Regions from separate parts of the Vibrio sp. 2033 genome, predicted to be linked through region 3. Evidence: predicted binding sites of a transcription regulator. Region 3 holds the regulator's gene; each other region holds the start of a gene.
What was found. Region 3 encodes MetJ, which represses methionine synthesis genes. Its sites were predicted from a motif close to TTAGACNTNTANANGTCTAA; they were not measured.
Positions count from the first base shown of each region.

Region 1: the regulator MetJ is predicted to act here: its motif matches at 1,792-1,811, upstream of metA (homoserine O-acetyltransferase MetA).
Region 2: the regulator MetJ is predicted to act here: its motif matches at 2,834-2,853, upstream of metN (methionine ABC transporter ATP-binding protein MetN).

Region 1 covers NZ_JAWOVC010000001.1:255,538-260,009, reverse strand. The annotation lists gene pilW (type IV pilus biogenesis/stability protein PilW) at 1-643, opposite strand, end outside; gene metA (homoserine O-acetyltransferase MetA) at 823-1,764, opposite strand; gene R7P74_RS01085 (DUF6559 family protein) at 2,105-2,491, shown strand; gene R7P74_RS01080 (DMT family transporter) at 2,615-2,950, shown strand; gene R7P74_RS01075 (LpxL/LpxP family Kdo(2)-lipid IV(A) lauroyl/palmitoleoyl acyltransferase) at 3,370-4,320, shown strand; gene R7P74_RS01070 (carboxypeptidase M32) at 4,391-4,472, opposite strand, start outside.
Region 2 covers NZ_JAWOVC010000007.1:79,934-84,405, reverse strand. The annotation lists gene R7P74_RS11700 (Zn-ribbon-containing protein) at 1-36, shown strand, start outside; gene R7P74_RS11695 (MetQ/NlpA family lipoprotein) at 163-972, opposite strand; gene R7P74_RS11690 (methionine ABC transporter permease) at 1,005-1,682, opposite strand; gene metN (methionine ABC transporter ATP-binding protein MetN) at 1,672-2,706, opposite strand; gene gmhB (D-glycero-beta-D-manno-heptose 1,7-bisphosphate 7-phosphatase) at 3,048-3,599, shown strand; gene treR (trehalose operon repressor TreR) at 3,674-4,472, shown strand, end outside.
Region 3 covers NZ_JAWOVC010000024.1:609-5,080, forward strand. The annotation lists gene R7P74_RS21420 ((2Fe-2S)-binding protein) at 1-44, shown strand, start outside; gene bfr (bacterioferritin) at 138-614, shown strand; gene R7P74_RS21430 (malic enzyme-like NAD(P)-binding protein) at 821-2,098, shown strand; gene metJ (met regulon transcriptional regulator MetJ) at 2,211-2,531, opposite strand; gene R7P74_RS21440 (O-succinylhomoserine (thiol)-lyase) at 2,757-3,917, shown strand; gene R7P74_RS21445 (bifunctional aspartate kinase/homoserine dehydrogenase II) at 3,933-4,472, shown strand, end outside.

The DNA of each region.
Region 1 (4,472 bases), on a different contig from region 3:
GCAAAGAGGGCTTCTTCACGCCATACATTTGATTGAATCTCATTAATCGAATTCTAGCTTCAGTATAATCACCGCTATCAATCTCTATTTTGGCGAGTTGCAAAATCGATTTTGGTCTATGGGGATCATGATCGATAGCTCTAGTAAAGTAGTATCTCGCTTTGTCTTTATCTTGTGATTTTAGCGCGCAAAAAGCTGCATTCTCATAGCTTGCTGGAATAAGGTAGTAATAAGGCTGCTCAATGGCTCGATTAAACATCTGATCGGCTTTTTCGAAGTCACCTCGCTTGCAAAGAAAAGTACCGTAGTTATTGAGCACATTTCCGTTTTTAGTGTGTTGGTGTAGAGAGCGTTTATACATCTGTTCGGCTTTAATATCTTCACCAACCGTTTCGTAGTAGTGAGCCATAGATAATTGCGCGCGATAGTATTGAGGTGCGTGGTTTAAGGCTTGTTGTAAGTTATCATGCGCGCGAATCATGTTACCGCCGTCTAAATAACCTAAGCCAAGTGCGATACGTGATTCTGCCATTGCCACAGGATCGGCTTTAACGACAGGGCTTCCATCTTCTTTCACCGTCACGCAACCCACGAGTGCAAACTGAGACAATAATATTAGTGCACCGAGCTTTGCTGTTTTCATTCTTTATCCCTACATCCCTGAATCTTTCTGCATGATATGAATTACTTAGCAAAAGCCTATTGAGGAAAAAACACTATGCGATCAGGTTTGCAAACTGTTATGAAAAAGCCGCCATATGGCGGCTTGGTTCACATATTACATTTCGGTAATGATGAGTGCTTTGTTTGCTTATTTTGAAGCTAATCGTCTTTAGTGAAAGCATCTTCACTGAAGTGATCGAGGTCGTACGGTGTTTGCTGATAAACACAGTAGTTCAGCCAGTTTAAAAAGAGGAGGTGTCCATGGCTTCTCCAGCTTGCAATTGGTGGGTTATCTGGGTTGTTGTTTGGGTAATAGTTGACAGGAATAGCGGGCTCCATACCTTCGCTTAAATCTCGGATATATTCATTATGTAAAGTGTGAGAATCATACTCAGGGTGTCCTGTGACAAAGACATTTCGTTTGTCTTTTGTGGTGGCCAAGTACACACCTGCGACATCCGATGTCGCTAAAATGTCTAAGTCAGTATGCTCTTCTAGAAAGTGAGGCGAAAAATCTGCGTAACGCGAGTGAGGAGCCAAAAACGTGTCATCAAATCCGCGTAAGATAGGGTGAAACTGATGATGGATTTGATGATGATACACGCCTGAAAGTTTTTCTTTACGCGTTTTTTTAGGTAGATCGTAGAGTAGCTTTAACCCTGCTTGCGCAGCCCAGCAAACATAAAGAGTGGATGTCACATGATCTTTTGCCCACTCCATGATGGTTTTGAGATGATCCCAATAAATGACATCTTCAAATTGCACCAAACCTAATGGAGCCCCAGTAATGATCATGCCATCGAAGTTTTTATCTCGCACCATTTCAAATTGGCGATAAAACGTGTCTAAATGTTCAGTTGGCGTATTTTTACTCGGGCGGTTATCAATGCGCAGTAATTCGACGTTAACCTGTAGTGGGCTGTTTGAGAGTAGACGCAGAAACTGAGTTTCAGTCTCTATTTTTTTTGGCATCAGATTAAGGATCAGTACTCTTAAAGGACGTATTTCCTGACTCGCTGCACGCGTTTCACTCATCACGAAGATGTTTTCTGTCCTTAATACATCGGTAGCTGGTAATTGATCTGGAATTCTAATTGGCACGACTTTCTCTCCCTAAGTATAGTCAATCTAGACGTCTATACTTCTAAAGCTAACTTAATTAAGTTTAGATGTCGATACGAAATCCGACTTTTCAATCTACTCTTTACATTATGGTAAACCGTACTCGGGGTTGTCACACAATTGTGACTAAAGCAGAGTTTCTGATGAGATAGGTTTGAAACGCAGTGTGTACTATTTGCTGGTAATTATGCGATCACGTTAATATGTGAAGGTGACTTCGTAGTAAGGAAGTCTCAAATTAATGAGCCATACTAAAAACAATCAGCTCACCATTTTGCATTAATGTGCATGTTTGGAAACATCGTCAGTGGAGGACATTATGTTCGGTATTTTCAAGAGAAAGACAAAGATTCAGAGCATCGCTCAAGAAGTTCCTTGCGTGCTACTGCATTCGTTTGGTGATAAAGACATTTATACGCCGGAAGAGATTGATCAAGCTCTTCAAAAGCTGGGTTATGATAAGAGCAAGGATATCAGTCATTATCAGTATGCGTATGGAATGTTTGCCGATGAAGCCTCTTACGAGCTCCTAGAACTAACGGATGAGCTAGGTAATTATGGTCATTTCCAACGTGAAGTAGGTAAGATGCTACTCAATACACCTGAGCCGATTGATATGCATATCTACTTTGAAATTTCTCGTCAGCACCAAAACGTCAGCCTTTCACCTGGTCATCAAAAAGTAAGCGAAAGTGATGGTGTGTAAACATCGTTAGTGGTATTCCATCGTGAGATGAGTTGGGTATAATGCGCGGCCTAATTATCCGGACATGTTGTCGGTTACATTTCTGTTGAGCGTTAATGCCTTATGTTCAAAATGCTTGTCTCTATGCCACCAATGTTGGCGCTGTCGATAGCGATTGTATGTGAAGTGATTGCCACTTCTTATATTCCCAAAACAGAGCAATTTACGAAAGTAATGCCGAGCACAGTCGTTTTGATTGGTTACGGCATCGCTTTCTTCTTGCTTTCCGTCACAGTGCAAACAATGCCTGTTGGGGTTGTTTATGCCATATGGAGTGGTGCTGGGATCGTTTTGGTTGCGACGGTTGGTTACTTTGTTTACGGACAGCGTCTAGACTTACCAGCCCTAGTTGGTATTGGGTTTATCATCGCTGGTGTGTTGATCGTAAATTTATTATCCAAAACTGTAGGGCACGAATAACGCCACTCTACTTGTTAAGTGAATAAGAAGCCGCTGCGAGAAATTGCTGCGGCTTTTTAGTGCAAATTCAATCGCTAATGGCGAGTATTGATATGACGTCTTATTGTTGTATTCATAACAGTCGCATTATGTGATTGAAAAATAGACATTATTTAGCGCATTGAAAATACAAAGTTATGTTTCTTCAAACTTTAGGAAAGGGCAGTAGATAAATCACTCCGATAGATGTTAACGTGGCGACTCATCTTTACTGCTTTTCATTCCCTACATATTTCTGCAAAGTTCTTATTGTGTAGTGTGTCGAAGAACCATAGAATCCGCGCGCTTTAATTTATGTTATTAGCGTTATCAATGATAAAAGTGCAGTCCATTATCATTGTTTTTATCACTTATAGATGGGCACATCTGACAATACTTACATGAACAAATACAAAAAGCCTGCATTCAAGGCCGAATTTCTTTTGCCTCGTTACTGGGGAACGTTAATTATCATTAGCGTGATGTACTTACTTAGCCTCCTTCCTTTTAAAGTTCAACTAGCTTTGGGACGCAACATTGGTCGTTTAGCTATGCGATTCATGAGAAAACGTCAAGTTACGATCAGACGCAATCTTGAGCTTTGCTTCCCTCATATGGAAAAATGCCAACGCGAAGCAATTCTAAAAGACAACATCGACAATACTGGCATCGCACTTTTTGAGACCGCAATGGCATGGTTTTGGTCAGATAAACGGGTAAACAAACACGTCACGATAAAAGGCATGGAGCATCTAGAGGCTTTAGAGAAGTCAGGCAAAGGTGCATTAATGTTGGCCGTACACTCAATGAATCTAGAGTTAGGTGCTCGAGCTTTTGGCATTAAAAAGTCTGGAACCGGTGTTTATCGCCCAAACAATAATCCGTGCTTTGATTATTTTCAGTATAAGGGACGCTCTCGCTCTAATCGTACACTGATTGATCGTAAAAACGTCAAAGCCATGCTTGAAGCACTTAAAACGGGTGAGCGGGTTTGGTATGCACCGGACCATGATTATGGTAACCGACGCTCGACATTTGCACCGTTATTTGCCGTTAAAAATGCTTGTACTACGACAGGTACAAGTTTGTTGGTTGATTCTACAGATTGCGCCATTGTGCCTTTTACGATGGTAAGAGGAAAAGACGGACACTATACCCTAACCATTAGTGCGCCCGTCGAAGGTTTCCCGAAAGAGGATCATCAACGTGCCGCCGCATTCGTGAATCAAATAGTTGAAACATCAATCATGGCAAGTCCGAGCCAGTATATGTGGCTTCATCGTCGGTTTAAAACTAGACCAGAGGGTGAGGACTGTTTGTACAAGCCTAGGCTCATCCCTAGCTTGGCATAACACATAGAGAGCCTACAAAAAGCCCAAGGAACATACGAACCTTGGGCTTTTACTTTCTATTCTTTTCGCTTTATAAGTAGCGATCTTTTAGGTGAGCTTGAAAGTGTTTAGCATTCAGTGTTTCACCCGTGGCTTGTTTTACCAACTCATCA
Region 2 (4,472 bases), on a different contig from region 3:
ATCGTGTCGAATATCTCTTGGGACCATCTTAAGTAGCGAATTGAAGCTACTTAAATGGGTAGATAGACAAATAGAAAGGGCTGATGTTTTCACATCAGCCCTTTTGTGTTTAGAACGTTTATGTTTAGAACGTTGTTTTCAGTCATGTTTTGAAAAGTGGGATTACCAACCTTTCACAACACCGCCTTTGAACAGCTCTTTTGCCGCTTCGTAAACTTCTTCCGTTTGGTAAGCTTTTACGAAGTTTTGTACGTTTTGCGCATTAACATTTTCTTCGCGAGCGACAATTAGGTTTACGTATGGTGAGTCTTTATCTTCAACGAACACGCCGTCACGCTCTGGCGATAGGTCGATAGAGCTTGCGTAAGTGGTGTTGATGATAGATAGCGTTACGTCATCCAGTGAACGTGGAAGCTGTGGGGCTTCTAGTTCAATGATTTCGATATTTTTAGGGTTGCCTACGATGTCACGTACTGTAGCGAGTAGACCAACGCCATCACGTAGCGTAATCAAACCTTGTTGCTCAAGAAGCAGTAGTGAGCGACCTAGGTTCGTTGGGTCGTTTGGTACTGCGATGCGTGCGCCATCTTGAATTTCATCAATTGATTTTACTTGCTTTGAGTAACCAGCAATAGGGTAAACGAATGAGTTACCCGCGATAGCCAGTTTGTAGCCGCGGTCTTTCACTTGTTGGTCTAGGTATGGTTTGTGCTGGAACGCATTCGCGTCTACTGAACCATCATCCAGAGCGGCGTTTGGTGTTACGTAATCGGTAAATGTTACTAGCTCAACATCTAGGTTGTATTTCTCTTTTGCTACTTTAGCGGCAACTTCGGCTACTTGTGCTTCAGCACCAGCAATAACGCCAACTTTTACTTTGTTTACGTCTACTTCTTTGTCGCCGCAACCCGCTAGAGCAAGAGCAGAGGCGGCCGTTGCTACAGTCAAAAGGCCTTTAAGGCTAAATTTCATCTTTATCTCCTTATAATTTGTATTTTTGATGCTTATCTGTGATCTACACGGCGCACCACTGCGTCGCCGATAGACTGAATAATCTGTACTAGAACAATCAACATCACGACAGTCACGGCCATGATAGTTACATCGTAGCGGTGGAAACCGTAACGAATGGCTACGTCACCTAGGCCGCCGCCGCCTACCGTACCCGCCATAGCTGAGTAGCTAACGAGAGTGACCAAGGTAATCGTTACTGAGTTAACAATAGTCGGCATTGCTTCAGGTAGTAGAACTTTTGTGATGATCTGTGTTGGTGTCGCCCCCATTGACTGCGCTGCTTCCACCAAGCCTGTTGGTACCTCTAACAAAGCACCTTCAATAAGACGTGCAACAAACGGAATGGCACCAATAGTCAGTGGGACGATTGCTGCGGTTGTACCGATAAAGGTTCCAACTAGCATTTTTGTCACTGGAATAATCGCAACCATCAGGACGAGGAATGGCACAGAACGACCAATGTTAACGACAGCGCCTAAGCTGCTATTTAGTTTGGTGTTTTCAAGTAGGCCGCCTTTCTTCGTAATATGGAGGATTACGCCTAATGGAATACCCACGGCAAAGCCGACTAATCCGGCAACCGCAACCATGTAAAGCGTTTCCCACGTTGCACCTAAAAGTAGTTTGCTGTTTAAACTCAGCCATTCAGAAATCGTATTAAAGGACATAACCAAGTACCTCTACTTTTACGTTGTGCTTACGCAGGTATTCAAGCGCTGCGTTGTCATCTTCTTCGTTACCAAATAGCTCTGCGACCATCATGCCGAATTTCACGCCACCAGCGTAATCAAGGTCGGAACTCAAAATACTCACATCAATATTGTATTTACGAGAAATTTGCGACATTAACGGTGCATCGACGGTTGCGCCAGTAAACTCTAAGCGAACCAACGGGTAGCTGCCATCAACACGCTCTGCTTGCAGACGTGCTTGGTAATCTTCAGGAATGGAAAGATCCAGCGTTGAGCGAATGAATTGGTGCGCTAGCTCTGTCTTAGGGTGCGCAAAAATATCGCCAACGGTGCCTTTTTCCACCAGCTCACCACCACCGATGATTGCTACTTCGTGACAGATACTTTTTACGACTTCCATTTCGTGAGTGATAAGTAAAATCGTGATGTTGAGTTTGCGGTTGATCTCTTTCAATAACTCAAGGATAGATTGAGTTGTTGCCGGGTCTAGCGCACTAGTGGCCTCATCACAAAGCAGCACGCTAGGATCGGATGCCAATGCACGAGCAATTGCCACACGCTGTTTTTGTCCGCCACTTAAGTTAGATGGGTAGCTCTCGTGTTTGTCGGCTAAGCCCACAAGCTTTAGCAACTCAGTTACTTTTGTTGTGATTTGCGATTTGTCTTTACCTGCCAGTTCTAGTGGCAGTGCTACATTATCAAACACAGTACGAGACGAAAGCAGGTTAAAGTGCTGGAAGATCATGCCAATGTTACGGCGTGTTTCGACTAGTTGTTTTTTGCTGAGTTTGGTTAGATCTACACCATCAACGATGATGGAACCAGAGGTCGGCGCTTCTAACATGTTGACACAGCGGATCAGCGTACTTTTACCAGCACCTGATGAACCGATAACACCAAAGATAGTGCCTTTGTCGATGTGTAAGTTAATGTCTTTCAGGGCAAGGATTTCCTTACTGCCTTGGTAGAACACTTTATTGACGTTTTTTATTTCTATCATGTTTCAACCTGCCCAAAGATACGGGGAACTTCGCTGTCAAAAACGGCCTTTGACAGAACTTAATGTTGAGCTTTATCTCAATTTTCAGTTGATGCTATGGGTTAAGCAGAATGAAGTCAATAGATATTTTTACGTCTAGACGTCTAAATGTATGGATGTTCTGTTTTGAAACGAAGATGTATAGATAACAAGCAGGAGGTAGACGGCAGGGCACCCTCAGATTTACCGATTCTTGCCCAACAAATCAACCGTTTTGTCGAGGCCAAGAATGAATTAGATAGTGTTGAAGTTTATAAGGTATGTAATAATCTGATTAAACCGAGTTAATAGAGAAATACGTTTTGGCAAAACCTGCTGTTTTTATCGATCGTGATGGCGTGATAAACGTTGACCACGGCTACGTTCATGACGAACATGATTTTGAGTACATTGATGGTGTTTTTGAAGCGACGAAAGCGCTAAAAGATAAAGGCTACCTTCTAGTGTTAGTGACGAATCAATCGGGCATCGCACGCGGTAAATTCAGTGAAGACCGTTTCTTGTCTCTGACTCAATGGATGGATTGGAACTTTGCTGATAATGGTGTTGAGTTCGATGGTATCTATTACTGTCCACATCATCCAGAACATGGCATTGGCGAGTACAAGCAAGATTGTGAGTGCCGTAAGCCAAAACCAGGCATGTTCATTTCTGCGCGTGACTTCTTGAAGATCGACATGGAGAAATCTGTGATGATCGGCGATAAAGCTGAAGACATGATGGCAGCAGAAGCGGCAGGCGTTGGCACTAAGATTTTGGTTCGCACTGGTAAGCCAGTAACGGAACAGGGCGAAGCTATTGCAACGGTAGTATTAGATAGCATTGCAGATGTGCCTGCGTACTTAAACAAGTAATCTTAATTACTGACTGAGATAAGGGAAGCCACTGCTTCCCTTTTGTTTGATTCCTTCTTTTAGTCTGAACACTTATGAGCAAAAAACTCACCATTCTTGATATCGCAAAATTGGCAGGCGTGGGCAAATCAACAGTAAGCCGTGTGCTTACCAATGATCCCAAGGTAAAACCGCAAACGCGTGAGAAGGTAGAGCAAATCATTCGTGAATCAGGCTACGTCCCATCAAAGTCGGCGCAGTCGATGCGTGGTGGCAGCCAAAAAGTCATTGGGGTTATCATCTCCCGTTTAGACTCACCATCAGAAAATCGCGCCGTTGGTACCATGCTCAATGCTTTGTATTCCGCTGGTTATGATGCGGTGATCATGGAGAGCCAATTCGATCGCGATAAAACCAATGAGCATTTGGATGTGCTTAAACGTCGCAACGTCGATGGGGTGATCGTGTTTGGTTTTACTGGATGTGATGAGCGAGCATTGGCGGAGTGGGGTAATCGTATCGTCGTGATCGCGATGGACACGCAAATGGTTTCTTCGATCAACTACGACAACCAAGGTGTGATAGACATGGCTTTGTCTCATCTTGAGCAGCAATCTTTATCTCGCATTGCTTATATTGGTGTTGACCCTGAAGACAAAACCACTGGCTTAGCTCGTTTAAATGCTTATAAAGCTTGGTGTCAACGCAAACAAATTACACCTTGTTTCCAGACGGGTAAGTTGAGCCATGAAAGTGCTTATCAGTTGGTAGAGAAAGTCCTTCAATCTGACACTCAGGCCATCGTGTGCGCCAGTGACACCATCGCGTTGGGCGTGATTAAGCGTCTTCAAGAGTTAGGCCGTGAAGATGTGGTTGTGACAGGTGTTGGTGGTA
Region 3 (4,472 bases):
TTTTAGCGGAAACTAGTTACACGGAATTTAAACAAGCCAGCTAATTGCTGTAAGTATGCAGTAATTATTTGCCTTACATTTTGACACCTTCTCATTTGCTTCTACATTTAAATGAAGCCAAAGAGGAGGGTTTTGTCATGAAAGGCGATCCAATCATCATTCAACATCTCAATAAAGTGCTCGGTAACGAGCTCGTCGCTATTAATCAGTATTTTCTTCATGCCCGAATGTATAAAGACTGGGGCTTAAAGCACCTAGCAGACAAGGAATATCACGAATCTATCGATGAGATGAAACATGCCGATCATCTAATTGAGCGTATTTTGTTCCTTGAAGGCTTACCGAACCTACAAGATTTAGGTAAGTTGATGATTGGTGAAGATACCAAGGAAATGCTCGAGTGTGACTTAAAGCTTGAAATGGCGGCTATTCCAGATTTAAAAGATGCGATTGCCTACGCTGAAGACATTCGAGATTATGTGTCTCGAGATCTCTTCCAAGATATTCTTGAAGATGAAGAAGAACATGTTGATTGGCTAGAGACGCAACTTGGCTTGATTGAAATGTCTGGTATTGAGAATTATCTCCAAGCGCAATACGTGGACGAAGAGTAACGATACTTTCTGAGTTTGCATACTCCAATAATAGTAATAAGAAAGAGCACCTGACTCGAAAATCAGGTGCTTAACCCCGTTATCTGGTCTAATCTCTTTTATTATCGGCTTTTTAAGGATATTGCTCGCAATCTTGCCTATGAAGTTTGATTTCTATCCGATAGAATTTATGCCCCCTTACCTAAAAATAAAAAAGAGAAACGTCCATGTCTGAAGACAACCACCAAGCAGCCACTCCAGAAGAAGAACATCGCCAAAAAGCATTGGATTACCATGCTTATCCAACTCCAGGAAAGATTGCTGTCGAACTGACAAAGCCTGCGGAAACGGCAGGTGATCTTGCCCTTGCATATAGCCCTGGTGTTGCAGAGCCAGTGCGTGAAATCGCACAAAACCCGGATAACGTGTACAAGTACACTGCAAAAGGGAACATGGTTGCTGTTATTTCTAACGGTACCGCTATTCTAGGTCTAGGTAACCTAGGTCCACTTGCATCTAAGCCAGTGATGGAAGGTAAAGCGTTACTGTTTAAGCGTTTTGCAGGTCTTGACTCTATTGATATTGAAGTTAAGCACCGCACGATCGATGAATTTGTTGATACTGTTGCGAGCATTGCAGACACTTTTGGCGGTATTAACCTTGAAGATATTAAAGCACCAGACTGTTTTGAGATTGAAAAACGTTTGATTGAGCGTTGTGATGTACCAGTATTCCACGATGATCAACATGGTACTGCTATTGTAACGGCAGCGGGTATGCTGAATGCAATCGAACTTCAAGGTAAGAAACTTGAAGATTCAACAATTGTTTGTCTTGGCGCTGGCGCTGCCGCTGTAGCGTGTATGGAGCTTCTGATCAAATGCGGCGCAATGCGCGAAAAAATCTACATGCTAGATCGCAAAGGTGTGATTCACACTCGTCGTGATGATCTTAATGAATATAAGCAGCTATTTGCGAACAATACAGATAAGCGCACACTAGAAGACGTGATTGAAGGTGCAGATCTGTTCCTAGGTGTATCTGGTCCAAACCTATTGCCAGCGGAAGCGTTGAAGTTGATGGCAGATAAGCCAATCGTATTCGCATGTTCTAACCCGGATCCTGAAATCAAGCCGGAACTTGCTCACGCAGTTCGTGATGACTTGATCATGGGTACTGGCCGTAGTGATTATCCTAACCAAGTTAACAACGTATTGTGTTTCCCATTCATTTTCCGCGGTGCTCTTGATGTGCGTGCAAGTGAAATCAATGATGAAATGAAACTTGCAGCCGTTGAGGCGATTCGTGAGCTAGCAAAAGAGCCTGTACCTGAAGCCGTATTGAAGGCTGCAGGTGTTGATAAGCTAGAGTTTGGTGCGGACTATATTATTCCAAAACCAATGGATTCACGTTTGCTACCACGTGTTGCAAAAGCGGTTGCTCAGGCGGCGGTTAATTCAGGTGTAGCTCGTATCGAGATGCCTGAAAACTACATGGCAGAGTAATATATCTTTCAGATGTGATACACAAAAATGGGACGCTATTGCGTCCCATTTTTTATGTCATTCATTTGGCTCGAGGCAAGAGTTATTACCTGAAACCTCTTATCAGGCTTTTTTATTCTTCGTCGAATGACTCAAATTCGATGCCCATTTCCGTCATCAGCGCTTTTACTTCTGTTGGAATATCATCAGGACGGTCTTTACGAAGGTCTTCATCTGTCGGAAGTGGCTGACCTGTGTACGCGTGCAAAAATGCCTCGCATAGCAATTCGCTATTGGTTGCATGGCGTAAGTTATTGATCTGACGGCGAGTACGCTCATCAGTTAGCACCTTTAAAACTTTTAGCGGGATAGAGACGGTAATTTTTTTTACTTGTTCGCTTTTTTTGCCGTGCTCTGCATATGGGCTAATGTATTCGCCATTCCAGTCAGCCATTGCACACCTTCATTTATGTAATCGGTTAAAAATAATTTAGGTGCTGATTTTAGCTGCATTTACCGCCATAAGCAAAGACATATAGACGTCTAGAAGTGTTGACGTCTCATTTTTTGACGAGTAAAGTGAACATAACAGCAAAGGAAGCGTGTTGATCACTTTATGTTACTCATTAGATATAGCGCATTCCTATTTAGAAGTCATTACCCGTGAAAGGATACACCCATGAGCACTCGCAAACCTGCGACCATTGCAGTACGCACTGGTATTGAATCAGACAGCCAATATCATGCTGTCGTTCCACCTATTTATCTTTCCACTAACTATGGTTTTCCTGCTTTTGGTGAAGTGCCCAAGTATGATTACACACGATCTGGTAATCCAAATCGCGGACTGTTGGAAAGTGCGCTATCTGAACTCGAGTCTGGAAAAGGAGCGGTTGTTACTAACTGCGGTACGTCGGCATTAAATTTATGGGTTTCCGCTTTTCTCGGCCCAGATGATCTCATTATTGCTCCTCACGATTGTTATGGTGGTACCTATCGTCTTTTTAATACCCGAGCTAACAAAGGCGATTTTAAGGTTCAGTTTGTCGATCAATCAGACGAACAGGCTTTAGATGCTGCATTGGCACAAAAACCAAAACTCATTTTGCTAGAAACTCCGTCAAATCCTCTGGTTCGCGTAGTGGATATTGCAGCTACTTGTGAAAAAGCGAAACAAGTCGGCGCGTTAGTTGCGGTGGACAATACCTTTTTGACACCCGTGTACCAAAAACCTTTAGAGCTAGGTGCGGATTTTGTTATCCACTCCACAACAAAATACATCAACGGTCATTCGGACGTAATTGGTGGGGTAATCATCACCAACACAGAAGCGCATGCAGAAGAGCTTGCATGGTGGGGCAATTGTATTGGTGCAACGGGCACACCATTCGATAGTTACATGACACTGCGAGGTATTCGTACGCTTGGTGCTCGTATGAGAGTACATGAAGAGAGCTCACAGCAGGTACTGGCTTACCTACAGAAACAAGCGTTAGTTAAAACTATCTATCATCCAAGCCTGCCGGAACATCCAGGTCATGACATCGCTAAAAAGCAGCAAACGGGCTTTGGCTCTATGTTGAGTTTTGAGTTTTCTGGTTCGTTTGAACAGTTAAAGGTGTTTGTGAAAGAGCTCCAACTGTTTTCATTAGCAGAGTCATTAGGTGGTGTAGAAAGTTTGATTTGCCACCCAGCATCCATGACGCACCGTGCAATGGGTGAGGAGGCGCTGGCGGAGGCTGGGGTCTCTCATCAACTATTGCGTTTGTCTGTCGGTTTGGAAGATGCACAAGACCTCATCACAGATTTAGAACAAGCGTTCGCTAAAGCTACCCAGTAATAGGAGACGATAACAATGACTGTACAACGTCAGCTGCATAAGTTTGGTGGCAGTAGCTTAGCAAACCCAGAATGCTACTTACGCGTTGTGGGTATTCTCAAGGAGTATTCGACAGAAAATGATCTTGTGGTCGTCTCTGCTGCAGGAAAAACCACTAATCGCTTGATTGAGTTTTTGGAAGGGTTAAATAAAGATGGCCGAATTGCGCATGAAGCGCTTCAAAGCTTGAGACAGTTCCAAACTGAGCTAATAGAAAGCTTGTTGGAGAGTGAAGCAAAAGAAGAGCTGTTAGCTTTATTACATGATGAGTTCAGTACTCTCTCGGAGCTGACTGCACCACTCACTAATGCGCAAAAAGCTGCGGTACTGGGACACGGAGAAGTATGGTCTGCTCGCCTATTGGCCGCGTTATTATCTCAACGTTCTATCCCTGCGGTTGCACAAGATGCACGAGCGTTTTTACGTGCAGAAGCGGGAACTCAACCAGAGGTTGATCGCGCTCGTTCATACCCTTTAATTAAAGAGATCCTCGCGCAGCATAACCATAAACGTGTG